DNA from 3 places in the Megasphaera sp. genome. Region 3 is predicted to be linked to each of the others. Evidence: riboswitches for the same ligand, from Rfam matches in the RefSeq annotation. Region 3 holds a riboswitch; each other region holds the start of a gene.

Region 1 (4,211 bases), 210 kb from region 3:
CATCATCTTCGCTTATATTTTCTTTGCTTCCATCATGCCCATGTGGCTCCTGAAACAGCCGCGCGACTACATCAGCGCCTTCCTGCTGCTCATGATGATCGCCGGCGGCGTCATCGGTATCTTCATCGCCCAGCCGACGCTGAATATGCCGGCCTTCACGTCCTTCTCGGTCGGCGGCAAGGATTTGTTCCCAATCCTGTTCATCACCATCGCCTGCGGTGCCGTTTCCGGCTTCCACAGCCTCGTTTCGTCCGGTACGTCGTCGAAGACCCTGGATAAGGAACAGGATTCGGTCTTTGTCGGCTACGGTTCCATGTGCGTCGAATCGGTCTTAGGCGTCGTTTCCCTGGTCATCGCCTGCGCTGCCGCTTCCAACGGCCACGTCGCTTCGGGCACGCCGTTCCAGATCTTCTCCGGCGCCGTCGCTGGTTTCTTCACCATGTTCGGCCTGTCCCAGACGGCAGCTGCCTGCATCATGACCATGTGCGTATCGGCCCTGGCCCTGACGACCCTCGATGCCGTCGGCCGTATCGGCCGTATGTCCTTCCAGGAACTGTTCAGCGTCGATGAAGGACAGGAAATGAACACGATCCAGAAAATCTGCGTCAATAAGTATTTTGCTACGGTCATCACTTTGTTCTTCGGCTTCCTGCTCTGCTTAGGCGGCTACATGAACATCTGGCCTCTCTTCGGCTCGGCCAACCAGCTGCTGTCGGCCATGGTCCTCATCTGCCTGACGGTCTTCCTCAAGACGACAGGCCGCAAGAGCTTCATGCTCTACATCCCCATGGTCGTCATGTTCTGCGTTACCATGACAGCCCTCGTCGAATCGGCTTATGCCCTGATCATCAAGATTGCCTCGGGTAACTGGTCGTTCCTCATCGAAGGACTGCAGTTCGTCCTGGCCATCGCCCTCATGGTCCTGGCCATCTCCATCGTCTACCACTGCGGCAAAGAACTCGTCCACGCCGACAACAAAACGGCCCATCACGACGCCCAGCCCACGGCGACGCATTGAGGGTGTTAGCGGTCAGCCGTCAGCTGTACGAAGTTTGCAGTTTGCAGTTTTTAGTGAATGGTTTTAAATTTAAAGCCATTTACTAGCCACGAGCCACTAACTACTAACCACTTAAAAGGGCCTGTCGCACGAAGGCTTCTGCCATCATGCAAGGCTCCTTTCTCTTTAAAGTTTGTAGTACAGAGTTTGTAGTTTATAGAAGAAAGTTTTAAATTTTTTACCATTTGCTGCAAACTAAAAACTACAAACTTAAAACTCAAAAAAGGGCCTGCTGTATATACAACAAGCCCTTTTTACTTATAAAAAATATAATTTATAAAGTTAAATTCCTATCTAAAGCCATAGGTATAACGTTTACATTGTAAAATATGAAAGTTTTTGCTTAAAATCCCTTGACAATATACTCTGTAAAGTGTACACTCTTGGTAACGTTTCCGATAGGAAGCTATTCATTTTAGTCATCAAAGAGGTATGTTATCATGGGGTACTTAAAAAATTTGACCATCATGTGTTGTATGATATGATCGTATTGTACAACCATTCATAAGGACAATACAATACGAAACCTATTCATCCAGAGCAGCTGAGGGACTGGCCCGATGACGCTGCGGCAACCTACGTAGGTAAGGTGCCAATTCCAGCAGGAAATAACCTGGCAGATGAAGTCATGGGCATACGTCTATTTATAGCGCCATCTGCATCAGCAGGCGGCGCTTTTCTTTTTGCCAAAAAGGAGCTGAGTACATGGAGCATGTGGCAACGTATTTGACAGAGCTGATTGGCAACACGCCGCTCTTGGAACTGACTCATTGGCAGGCTCGGCACGGCCTCAAGGCCCGCGTCCTGGCCAAGCTGGAGTACATGAACCCCTTGGGCAGCGTCAAGGACCGCGTAGCGGCAGCCATGATCGACGAAGGGATACGGCAGGGGAAGATCAACAAAGATACGGTCATCATCGAACCGACGAGCGGCAATACCGGCATCGGCCTGGCCCTGGTCGCCGCCGTGAAGGGCCTGCACCTGATCTTGACCATGCCCGATACGATGAGCCTGGAACGGCGTAAGATCGTGTCGGCCCTGGGGGCGGAAATCGTGCTGACACCGGGCATCGAGGGGATGCGCGGCAGCATCGGCAAAGCCGAAGAATTGAGGGATTCTTACGGCAATGCCTTCATTCCCCAGCAGTTCGACAATCCGGCCAATCCGGCCATCCACCGCCAGACGACGGCGGAAGAAATCTGGCGCGACACGGACGGCAAGGTAGATATCTTCATTTCGTCCGTCGGCACAGGCGGCACCATCACCGGTACGGCCCAGGGCCTGAAAGGCCATAAGCCGGACGTCCAGATCGTCGCCGTCGAGCCGAAAGATTCCGCCGTCCTGCACGGCGGCCGGCCGGGCCCGCACGCCATTCAGGGGATTGGCGCCGGGTTCATCCCGAAAGTTTTGGATATATCTCTCGTAGATGATGTGATCGACGTATCCAATGAGGACGCCTACGGCCGGGCCAGGGAAGTCGCCAAGACCGACGGCCTTTTGGTCGGCATTTCGTCCGGTGCGTCGCTGCAGGCGGCCCTGGAACTGGCCAGCCGGCCGGAAAACGAAGGCAAGACTATCGTCGTCCTCCTGCCGGATGGCGGCGAACGCTATTTATCGACGGCTTTATTTGAGGGGTAAGGAATCTAAGTCGGTATAGAGGGGGAAAGAAAATGAACAAGAAGCGCATCATAGCTATACTGGCTTTTTCGGCGGCACTCGCCGTCGCCGGGGCCCTGGCTGGCTGCGGACGCAGCGATGACGCCGGGGGCGGCGGCACGATGACGCTGACCAATGTCTCGTATGATCCAACCCGTGAGTTATATAAAGAATACAATGAATTATTCCAGCAGCACTATCGTGAGACGACAGGCAAGGATATCCGCATCATCCAGTCCCATGGCGGATCGGGCAGTCAGGCCCGGTCGGTCATCGAAGGCAGCAAGGCCGATGTCGTGACCCTGGCCCTGGCCCACGATGTGTCGCTCATCGAAAGGGCCGGCCTCATCCATGAAGGCTGGCAGGGGGATTTCGCCAACGATTCGGCGCCGTACACGTCGACCATCGTCTTCCTGGTCCGCAAGGGGAACCCGAAAGGGATACGCGACTGGGACGACCTGGTAAAGCCCGGCGTGAGCGTCATTACGCCGGACCCGAAGAGCAGCGGCGGCGCCTGCTGGAACTTCCTGGCCGCCTGGAGCTGGGGCCTTGACCATTTCGGGGGAAATGAAATCAAGACCCGGGCCTTCATGACCGACTTGTACCGCAATGTGACGGTCATGGATTCCGGCGCCCGCGGCTCGACGACGACCTTTGTCGAAAACGGACAAGGTGACGTCCTTATCGCCTGGGAAAACGAAGCGCTTTATTCGATGCGCGAATATCCCGATAAGTTCGACCTCGTCGTGCCCAGCATCAGTATCCTGGCCCAGCCCAGCGTGGCTGTCGTCGACCGCCTGGCCCGGCGCAAGGGTCATGAAGAGGCGGCTCATGAATACCTGGCCTACCTCTATTCCGATGAGGCCCAGGAACTGGCCGCCAAGAACGGTTTCCGGCCGTCTAATCCGGATATCCTCCGGCGTTATGCCGACCGCTTCGATCTCAAGGTCAAGCTGACCAAGATCAGCGATTTCGGCGGCTGGGAGGCTGCGTATGTTAAATTTTTCAACGACGACGCCTTGTTCGATAAGATCATGGCCGACGTCAACGGCGATGCATAGGAGGGGAGCCGGATGAAACACTTTTTTGCCCGTTCCGGCGGGCGCAATCAGATTATTCCCGGCTTCGGCCTGTCCATGGGCATGACCCTTACCATGTTGTCCCTGCTCATCCTCATCCCGCTGGCGTCGGTCCTGGCGCACTCCCTGCAGCTGACGGCCAATGACTATGCCAAGCTCATCACCAACAGCGGCATCCGCAACGCCTTCATCACCAGCATTTCCTGTTCTGTCCTGGCGGCTTTGGTCAACTGCGTCTTTGGCTTCATCCTGGCCTGGGTCCTGGTCCGCTACGATTTCTTCGGGAAACGTCTCTTGAACGGCGTCATCGAACTGCCCTTTGCCTTGCCGACGGCTGTCGCCGGCATCACCCTTTCCAAGCTCTATTCCGATACGGGCTTCTTCGGAAGTTTCTTTGCCAGCTATGGCATCCAGATCGC
Region 2 (4,211 bases), 610 kb from region 3:
TTCCTGATCCAGGGCCGTAACGAAAACAAAGGCGAATTCTGGAACGACGACAAGACCCTTCTCTTAGGCAAAAAGACGCATCCTACCTGTCCGATAAAGCCACCAAAGCCGAAACAGAACTCGAACAAGGAAAAACCATCGTCCAAGTATTGAAAGACAATACGAAATTAAAAGACAAATATCAGGGATATAAGACGCGGTAAAATCTGATTATCTCCTCAAAAAAAGGACTAGCACATGATATGGTCGAAACCTTCATGCGCTAGTCCTTTTAACTTTGATAGAGGCCTGACGGCCGGGCGTAAAGTCGTTCATCGAATTTTGGGGCCGACGGCCCCGCCGGTCGCAGACCGCAGTTCGCAGGCCGCCTCAGAGTCAAATGCCGCCTTGCGGCAACATATTTAGAATAACGACATCGCCTCGAGTGACCCTCGGCTCGTAAAAAATGCCCCGTCTGGGACCTTCGTTCATTTCTATCGCCTGATTGCGATTCCGTAGGGGACGTCCCAAAGGGCGTACCGCCGCGACTTGTGTGAATAGCCGGTGCCATGACAGATGCTCGTGGCTCGTAAAAGCCTGCCATTATACTCAGATGGGCTGTGATGAAATCTCGCAACGGGCCGCACAAGGCTCCCTTTATAGGGGAGCTGGCCGCCAAAGGCGGTCTGAGAGGTTAAAGGTCGGCCCCTATGAATGCCCCGATTGGGGCTATTTTTGCAATCTGCTACCTGCGACCAGCGCGCTTCGTTTATTTCATGAGTTTATCACGGCATAGCCGCAGCTGAATCCGAGGAAAGCAAAAAGAGGCTGTCGCATTAAGATAGCCTCTTTTTGAGTATTAAGTTTGCAGTTTTTAGTTTTTAGTGAATGGTTTTAAATTTAAAGCTATTTTCTACAAACTACAAGCTTCGTACTACAAACTTTAAAGAGAAAGGGGCTTCGCATGATGGCAGAAACCTTCGTGCGACAGCCCTTTTCCATAATAAGCCTCAGCCGAAGACTTCAAAGATGACGATGAACAAGGCCATCAGTCCCAGGCCCAATCCCAGGGAATAGGCACAGAGTTTTTTTTCGATGGGCTGCAAGGGGAAATATTCGTCTGCATCCCGTTCGAGCTGTCCCGTATGGGTCGCAGCGTCTGTCGGGGTTACGGTTTGGTTGTAGTAATATTCGTCAGCCGTCGATGCGGCAGAAGTGATTCGCGATGCCATAGCAATTAATCCTTTCTATGATGAAGTTATAATGTCGGCGGAACAATGCCGTGATAGAAGATGTAAGAAATGAACAGGCCGACCCAGATGATGAAGCCGACGAGGGCTACGGCATAGACGCCGATGACACGGCCCAGGCCGGATTTCCAGAGCTTGCGGACATTCGTGACCAGGCCGATAGAGAAGAAGCAGAGGCCAAAGAAGACGGCCCGCAGGAGGTTAGCCTGTCCGGCGCCGGCTTTCGCAGCGTCGACGATGCCCGGCTGCAGCCAGCCAGCTGCAAAAATGACGACCAGGGCCAGGACGAAACCGATGATGAATTTCGGGAAGCGTTCCCAGATTTCCCGTTTGGAAACCTTGCCAGCCCCGGATGCGACGGCTGCCCGCGGGTCATTGAGATGGTAAATGGACCAGACGATAGCCAAGATGAAGGACCAGACGCCGATGAAAACGTCGATGAAGACCTTGGACGTCGTCGCAGCCATGAGGATCCAGCCTTCCTGGTAATTGACGCCGAATTGCTGGAGCGCACTGTTGCGGATGAGCGTATCTGCGATTGCCCCGGATGCGACGGCACCGCCATCACTCTTGATGACCAGGCCCAGCCAGGACCCGGCGACCATCGGTTCACTGGGCAGGAAATAAGCAGCTGCAAAGGGCAGGATGAGCAATTCTACGGCAACGAAGACGATGATGACCGATGCCAGGATAGTCGGGATGATCTGGCGCGCCTTGATGGCACTGCCCGTAGCAATCGCTGCGGCGACACCACAGATGGAAATGCCCGACGCCATGGGAGCTGCCCATTCCGGCGTGAATTTAAAGAATTTCCGGGCCACGAAATAGACGATAGGCCAGTAAATCAGGTAGGCTTCGACGACGGCGCACATGCCGCGGACGATGACCGTACCGGCCAGCCCCAGGGCACTGATGGCCTGGATGCCGATATTCATGCCCAAAATGACGATGCCCGTCTTGATGTACCATTCCGGTTTGGCAGCATCAGATAAGAAACGCGTCACTTTCGGGAAAAAATTACCGATGACCAGCCCGGCCAGCAGGGCAATGACAAAGCCCAATTCGCCAAGACTCAAGGACCAGCCGATGTTAAAAGCTTCCCGCTTATTCGGCGTCGCTGCCAGATAAGCATAATTGCCGATGACCGTCGCCGCCATGGTGATCCAGTAAATCACGGTATAACCGGCGACGAATTTCTTGACCTTCGTCCCCATGAAATACGCACCGATAGACGTTACGACCAGGGTAAATACATACGTCGCCACTAACGACCCGATACTGCCGAGCCAGGCAAACCCTTTCGACCCCGGCCCGACCGCCTTGGACGGGTCGATCCAGACACCGAACTTAGCAGCCCAGCCGAGCAAATCGATGTGCCAGATCTGTCCGGCACCGAGGACGACGATAAATAATCCGAGCCATACGGCCCACCAGTCTTCGCTTCGCAACAGGCCCGACCGGTTGACGGCCTGTGCAGATACTTCGTTACTCATACGAACACCCCTTTTACAAAATAAATAAAGACGTGCCGATGACAAAGCCATAAAAAAAGCGCGCCATCAGCTACAGATGACGCGCAAAATCCCTTCCATTTCTCGCTCATCTGCCGGGAAAACTCCCGCTGGAATTGGCACCTTCCGTCCCCACGGAGGTTGCCGCAGCATCATAGGGCCAGTCCCTCAACTGCTCTGGATGATTGATATTCATTCATCAAACATATAAAATGTTTACCCAAATAGTACACTATTAGGTATGTTCTGTCAATCCTTTCATTTGAAAATAAAGTATAAAGTGAAAAGATCCTCAGAAGTGCCGACCAATCGGGAGATACAAGACAGTGGCCAGCTTAATCCGTTTCTGGCCCGAAATCCCAAAAGCCGGTCCCCGTTTCTGGGTCATATTTCCGCCGAATCCGTCCTTCTATAACGGGGCGCAATTCGATTTCTGCCGTGTACAGTACCTCTATCGATTTGATGTGCCCTGCCGCAACATGATGTTCCCCATCCTGTTTATAAGAAAAAGCAGCGTGAGTATGATGAAAATAAGTTCCATCATCATCGCTGACGATATTGCCTGTCAACGAAACCAGCTCCAGCATCCCCTTCAGCTCTTGAACTTCAAAACTGCCCGTTTCTGGGATGAACGTCTGTATTTCTGCCGAACGGCACCCGCCGATGCCCGAAAAAATGGCCGATGCAATCTGTTCTTTCTGACAGATTCCCAGAATCGTGCTGATGATTTCATCCCCCTTATCCATCCGGATATAATAAGTTTCACCAAATTTGCGATAATCCATACGTCATGCCTCCTGTAATATCATAACCTACTGCCACTGTAAGACCGGCACCAGAAAAGAGACTTGTTAGTTCGTTTGTAGAGTACCCTCTCTATTGATCCATATAGGCTGTAATCGAAACGATTTTACCATTCTCCACACCAAAGCTCAATCCACACATTCCCGAAGGATGAGTGAAAATAAGTAATTTCTTCATAATAACGCCCTTCCCGTTTCACAAGCGCTTACAATTTTCCAAGAGTCTTCAACGCATAGAAACCACAGCTAGCCAATTGTTCCATGTGAGATTGTTGTTGCAAGCCGAATTCCCATTGATGCCACTGGTCTTCGCTTTCAAGTTTCCAAAAACCTAAGTCCGAATGAGGCCTATTGTCATAAACAAAAGTATACGCCGTACCGTCATCATCAATAACGTTGATTGCTGAACGGCTATAAGATTGAACCATCCCAAGATTAACAGCAGAGCTTTCATCTGCATAAAAGGCAAACACTGTATTTCCTATCAATAAAGTTCCAGTAAGTAGCAACATACTTACAATTCGTTTCATCATATGCCTCATCCTCCTTAAAAAGACTTACCTCTCAATCTCAATATATGCTATATAGATTCTACAAAAAACTTATAAAGTCCTGCAAAGGAAATTTGTAAATTCAGAATTAATGACACATCATGTGATTCGTGATTC
Region 3 (4,211 bases):
AGCGGTCAGGCCGGGACGATTGACCTGGCCGGGGTCGCCGTAGCCGTCAATATCTGGTATCCCGTCTTTGCCGGCCTGTGCGGCATCTTCTTCGGCATCTCGCCGATCATCGCCCAGCTCCGGGGCGCTCAGAAGACCGAGGAAATCCCGACGTACATTATGCAGAGCCTCTACTTGAGCCTGGGCTTTACGGCCGTCATTTTCCTGGCCGGCGCCTTTCTGCTGCCGCCCTTTCTCGACTTTATGGGCCTCGACGCACCGGTCCGCTACATCGCCTGGGAATACCTCAAGGCTCTGGCCCTGGGACTGGTCCCCATCTGCCTGCAGGCGACGATGCGCTACATCGTCGACGCCCACGGCAAGACCCACGTTTCCATGGCCATCTTAGTGACCAACCTGGTCCTGACGATCATCCTCTTCCGCCTGCTCATCTTCGGCGCCGGCCCCATTCCAGCTATGGGCGGTATCGGTACGGGCTATGCCATCACCATCGCGTCGTGGCTGTCCTTCCTGCTCTTCGTGGGCGTCCTGCAGTGGATGGAGCCTTTCCGCTCTTACCATCTCTGGAGCCGCCTGCGGCCTTTCAGCTGGTATCATGGCCATCATCAGCTGGAGTTGGGCATTCCCATCTTCATCGCCGTCTTCTGCGAAACGAGCCTGTTCTCCATCGTCGGCCTGCTCATGGCCGAATTCGGCACCTTATACCTGGCGGCCAACCAGGCAGCCATCAGTTTCTCGACCCTGACCTATACCCTGCCCTGGAGCATCAGCCTGACGGCGACTATCGTCATCGGCTACGAAGTCGGCGCCCGCAACTACGCCGCTGCCCGGCAGTATGCCGTGCTCTGCCAGATGACGGCCTTGACCATCGCCATCGCCCTCATCGTCGTGACTTACCACTTTGTCGATCATATCGCCGCCATCTTCACGAGCGATGCCGAAACGTTCTGGGCCATCCGCATGTTCATCTTCTACGCCGTCGCCTTTTCCTTCTTCGACGCCGCCGGCACGCCGGTCCAGGGCATCCTGCGCGGCTATAAGGATGTCAAGATCATCACTTACGTCGCTTTCGTGACCTACTGGCTCATCAGCATCCCTATGGGCTATGCCATGGCCCACGTCACGTCCTACGGGCCCTATGGCTATTGGATCAGCCTCATCATCAGCCTGGCCATCAATGCCAGCGCCCTGAACTGGCGCTTGTGGAAGCATACGGCCTGGAAAGTCCCTGTCCTATCCTCATCTACTAAGGAGTGATTTTATGCCAACTACCAAACAATTAACGGCTTATGCCCGCGTCCTCTTGCAGAAGGGCCTGAATCTCCAGAAAGGTCAGACCCTGGTCATCAATGCCCCTGTCGAATCGCACGACTTCGTCGCCCTCCTGACGAAAGAGGCCTATACGGCCGGCGCCGCCCAGGTCGTCTGCAACTGGCGGTCTGACGACCTGGCCCGCCTGCGCTACGAACACGAAGATTTGCAGTATTTCGAGTCCCTGCCGGACTGGCGCCGCGATTTCAGCCTCTACTATTACCATAAGAAAGCGGCCTTCCTCAGCCTCATCTCGGCGAATCCGTACCTCATGGACGGCATCGACACCCATAAAATCTTTGCCCAGCAGAAAGCCCAGAATGAAGCCTTGAAGGAATACATCGACGGCATGATGGCCTCGAAGACGACGTGGCTCGTCGCCGCCGTCCCCAGTGCCGTCTGGGCCAAACTGCTCTATCCGGACCTCGACGAAGCCGCCGCTTACGAAGCCTTGTGGAAGCAAATCCTCCAGTCGTCCCGTGCCGACGGTGCCGATGCCCTGGCCGATTGGGACGCCCATCTGGCCGAATTGAAGAAGCGCCGGACCTGGATGACGGACCAGCATTTCACCAGCCTGCACTATACGAACGGCCTGGGAACGGACCTGACTATCGGCCTGCCGGCCGGTCATATCTGGCAGGGCGGCATGGAAGAAACGGCGGACCACCTGCTGTTCAATGCCAACATCCCGACGGAAGAAATCTATTCGGCCCCCAAGGCAGATGCGGTCAACGGCACGGTCTACAGCACCAAGCCCCTGGTCTATAACGGCAACCTCATCGACAAATTCCACCTGACCTTCAAAGACGGCAAAGTCATCGACGCTGCCGCCGAAACGGGCGAAGACGTCCTGAAGAAACTCATCGCCATCGACGACGGCGCCTGCCGCCTCGGCGAAGTAGCCCTCATCCCCTATCATTCGCCCATTTCCCTGTCGGGTATCCTCTTCTATGAAACACTCTTCGACGAAAACGCCTCGTGCCACCTGGCCCTGGGCGCATCGTACCCGACCTGCCTGGCTGGCGGTGCTGATATGGACAAAGATGCTGTCGCCGCAGCCGGCCTCAACGACTCCATGATCCACGTCGACTTCATGGTCGGCTCGCCGGACCTGACCATCACCGGGACCAGGGCCGACGGCACGACGGTGCCGGTCTTTACCGATGGCGACTGGGCGCAATAACGATTTTCCATTGACAATCCCGGCCATCCGTGCTATTATAAGACGCAACAACCATATACCCTTCATCCAGAGCAGCTGAGGGACTGGCCCGATGACGCTGCGGCAACCCCCTATCGGGAAGGTGCCAATTCCAACGGAACATTCCGACAGATGAAATGAAACCGTATATACGGCCGTCATCTGCATGACGGCCTTTTTTTGTGGTTGCTTTCTCTAGTTACGCCTATTTTGAGGAGTTGATACTGTGATTACACTGAAAAATATTACCAAGACCTACGGCGGCGCCGCACAGGTCCAGGCCCTGAAAGGCATCAACCTGACCATCGACGACGGCGAGATCTTCGGTATCATCGGCAAGAGCGGTGCCGGCAAATCGACGCTGGTCCGCTGCATCAATATGTTAGAAAAACCGACGAGCGGCCAGGTCATCATCGACGACAAGGATTTGACCAAGATGAATGAATCCCAGCTGCGGGCAGAACGCAAGAACATCGGCATGATTTTCCAGCACTTCAATCTCTTATCATCCCGTACGGTTGCCGAAAACATTGCCTTCCCGCTGGAACTCGTCGGCGCTTCCAAAGACGTCATCGAAAAGAAAGTCGCTTCCCTCCTCGACCTGGTCGGCCTCAGCGACCGGGCCGGCAACTATCCGTCCCAGCTCTCAGGCGGCCAGAAACAGCGCGTCGGCATTGCCCGTGCCCTGGCCAGCGATCCGAAAATCCTGCTCTGCGACGAAGCCACGTCGGCCCTGGACCCGCAGACGACGAAATCCATCCTGGAACTGCTCCAGGACATCAATAAACGCCTGGGCATCACTATCGTCGTCATCACCCATGAAATGGCCGTCGTCAAGGAAATCTGCCATCGCGTCGCCGTCATCGAAAGCGGTGTCATCAAGGAAATGGGCCGCGTCGTCGACATCTTCACCAATCCTCAGTCCCAGACCATGAAAGATTTCGTCACGTCCATCATCAATATGGAACTGCCGGCAGGCATCAAGAACCTGGGTGTCACCGACCAGCCGTCGCCGGACCGCTACATGCTCGTCCGCCTGCGCTTCAAAGGCGCTGCGACCAGCGACCCCGTCGTCGCCGACATCGTCCGCAAATTCAACGTCGAAGTCAGCGTCCTCTACGGCAACATCGACTACATCCAGGATGAACCGTTCGGCTACCTCATCGTCGTCATCATGGGCGATATGGAAACACAGGCCAAGGCATTCTCGTACATCAAAACATTACCGATTGGAAGTGAGGTTTTAGGTTATGTCCCAAGAAATCATTAAGTTAATGCTCCAAGGCATTGAAGAAACGTTCTACATGGTCGCCGTCGCCACGGTCATTGGCGGTATCATCGGCATTCCCCTGGGTATCACCCTGGTCACGACCAGCAAGGGCCATATCCTGGAAAACCGCTTCATCAATCAAATCCTTGGCACGATCGTCAACATCATCCGTTCCATCCCGTTCATCATCCTCATGGTCGCCATCATCCCGCTGACGCGTCTCATTGCCGGCACGTCCATCGGTACGACGGCAGCCTGCGTCCCCTTGACCATCGTCGCCATCCCCTTCCTGAGCCGTCTCGTCGAAACGTCCATACGCGACGTCGACTTCGGCCTCGTCGAAGCGGCCGAATCCATGGGGGCTACGCCGTTCCAGATCATCCGCAAGGTCCTCATTCCCGAAGCCTTGCCGACGATCATCAATAACAT

The links. Region 3 has a riboswitch for S-adenosylmethionine ahead of ACFWUB_RS10825 (methionine ABC transporter ATP-binding protein). Riboswitches for the same ligand answer to the same signal wherever they lie in the genome.
Region 1: linked by a shared signal. The riboswitch ahead of cysK (cysteine synthase A) and the one ahead of ACFWUB_RS10825 (methionine ABC transporter ATP-binding protein) in region 3 are both predicted to bind S-adenosylmethionine.
Region 2: linked by a shared signal. The riboswitch ahead of ACFWUB_RS02770 (putative sulfate exporter family transporter) and the one ahead of ACFWUB_RS10825 (methionine ABC transporter ATP-binding protein) in region 3 are both predicted to bind S-adenosylmethionine.

What each region holds. Positions count from the first base shown of each region.
Region 1 is NZ_CP181255.1:159,361-163,571, reverse strand. It holds gene ACFWUB_RS00825 (carbon starvation protein A) at 1-1,018, shown strand, start outside; SAM riboswitch class I at 1,586-1,684, shown strand; gene cysK (cysteine synthase A) at 1,763-2,695, shown strand; gene ACFWUB_RS00815 (sulfate ABC transporter substrate-binding protein) at 2,728-3,774, shown strand; gene cysT (sulfate ABC transporter permease subunit CysT) at 3,787-4,211, shown strand, end outside.
Region 2 is NZ_CP181255.1:563,330-567,540, forward strand. It holds gene ACFWUB_RS02760 (hypothetical protein) at 1-153, shown strand, start outside; gene ACFWUB_RS02765 (hypothetical protein) at 990-1,211, opposite strand; gene ACFWUB_RS02770 (putative sulfate exporter family transporter) at 1,238-2,722, opposite strand; SAM riboswitch class I at 2,826-2,928, opposite strand; gene ACFWUB_RS02775 (PPC domain-containing DNA-binding protein) at 3,076-3,525, opposite strand; gene ACFWUB_RS02780 (hypothetical protein) at 3,750-4,076, opposite strand.
Region 3 is NZ_CP181255.1:2,280,521-2,284,731, reverse strand. It holds gene ACFWUB_RS10835 (MATE family efflux transporter) at 1-1,257, shown strand, start outside; gene ACFWUB_RS10830 (aminopeptidase) at 1,262-2,494, shown strand; SAM riboswitch class I at 2,554-2,651, shown strand; gene ACFWUB_RS10825 (methionine ABC transporter ATP-binding protein) at 2,739-3,782, shown strand; gene ACFWUB_RS10820 (methionine ABC transporter permease) at 3,763-4,211, shown strand, end outside.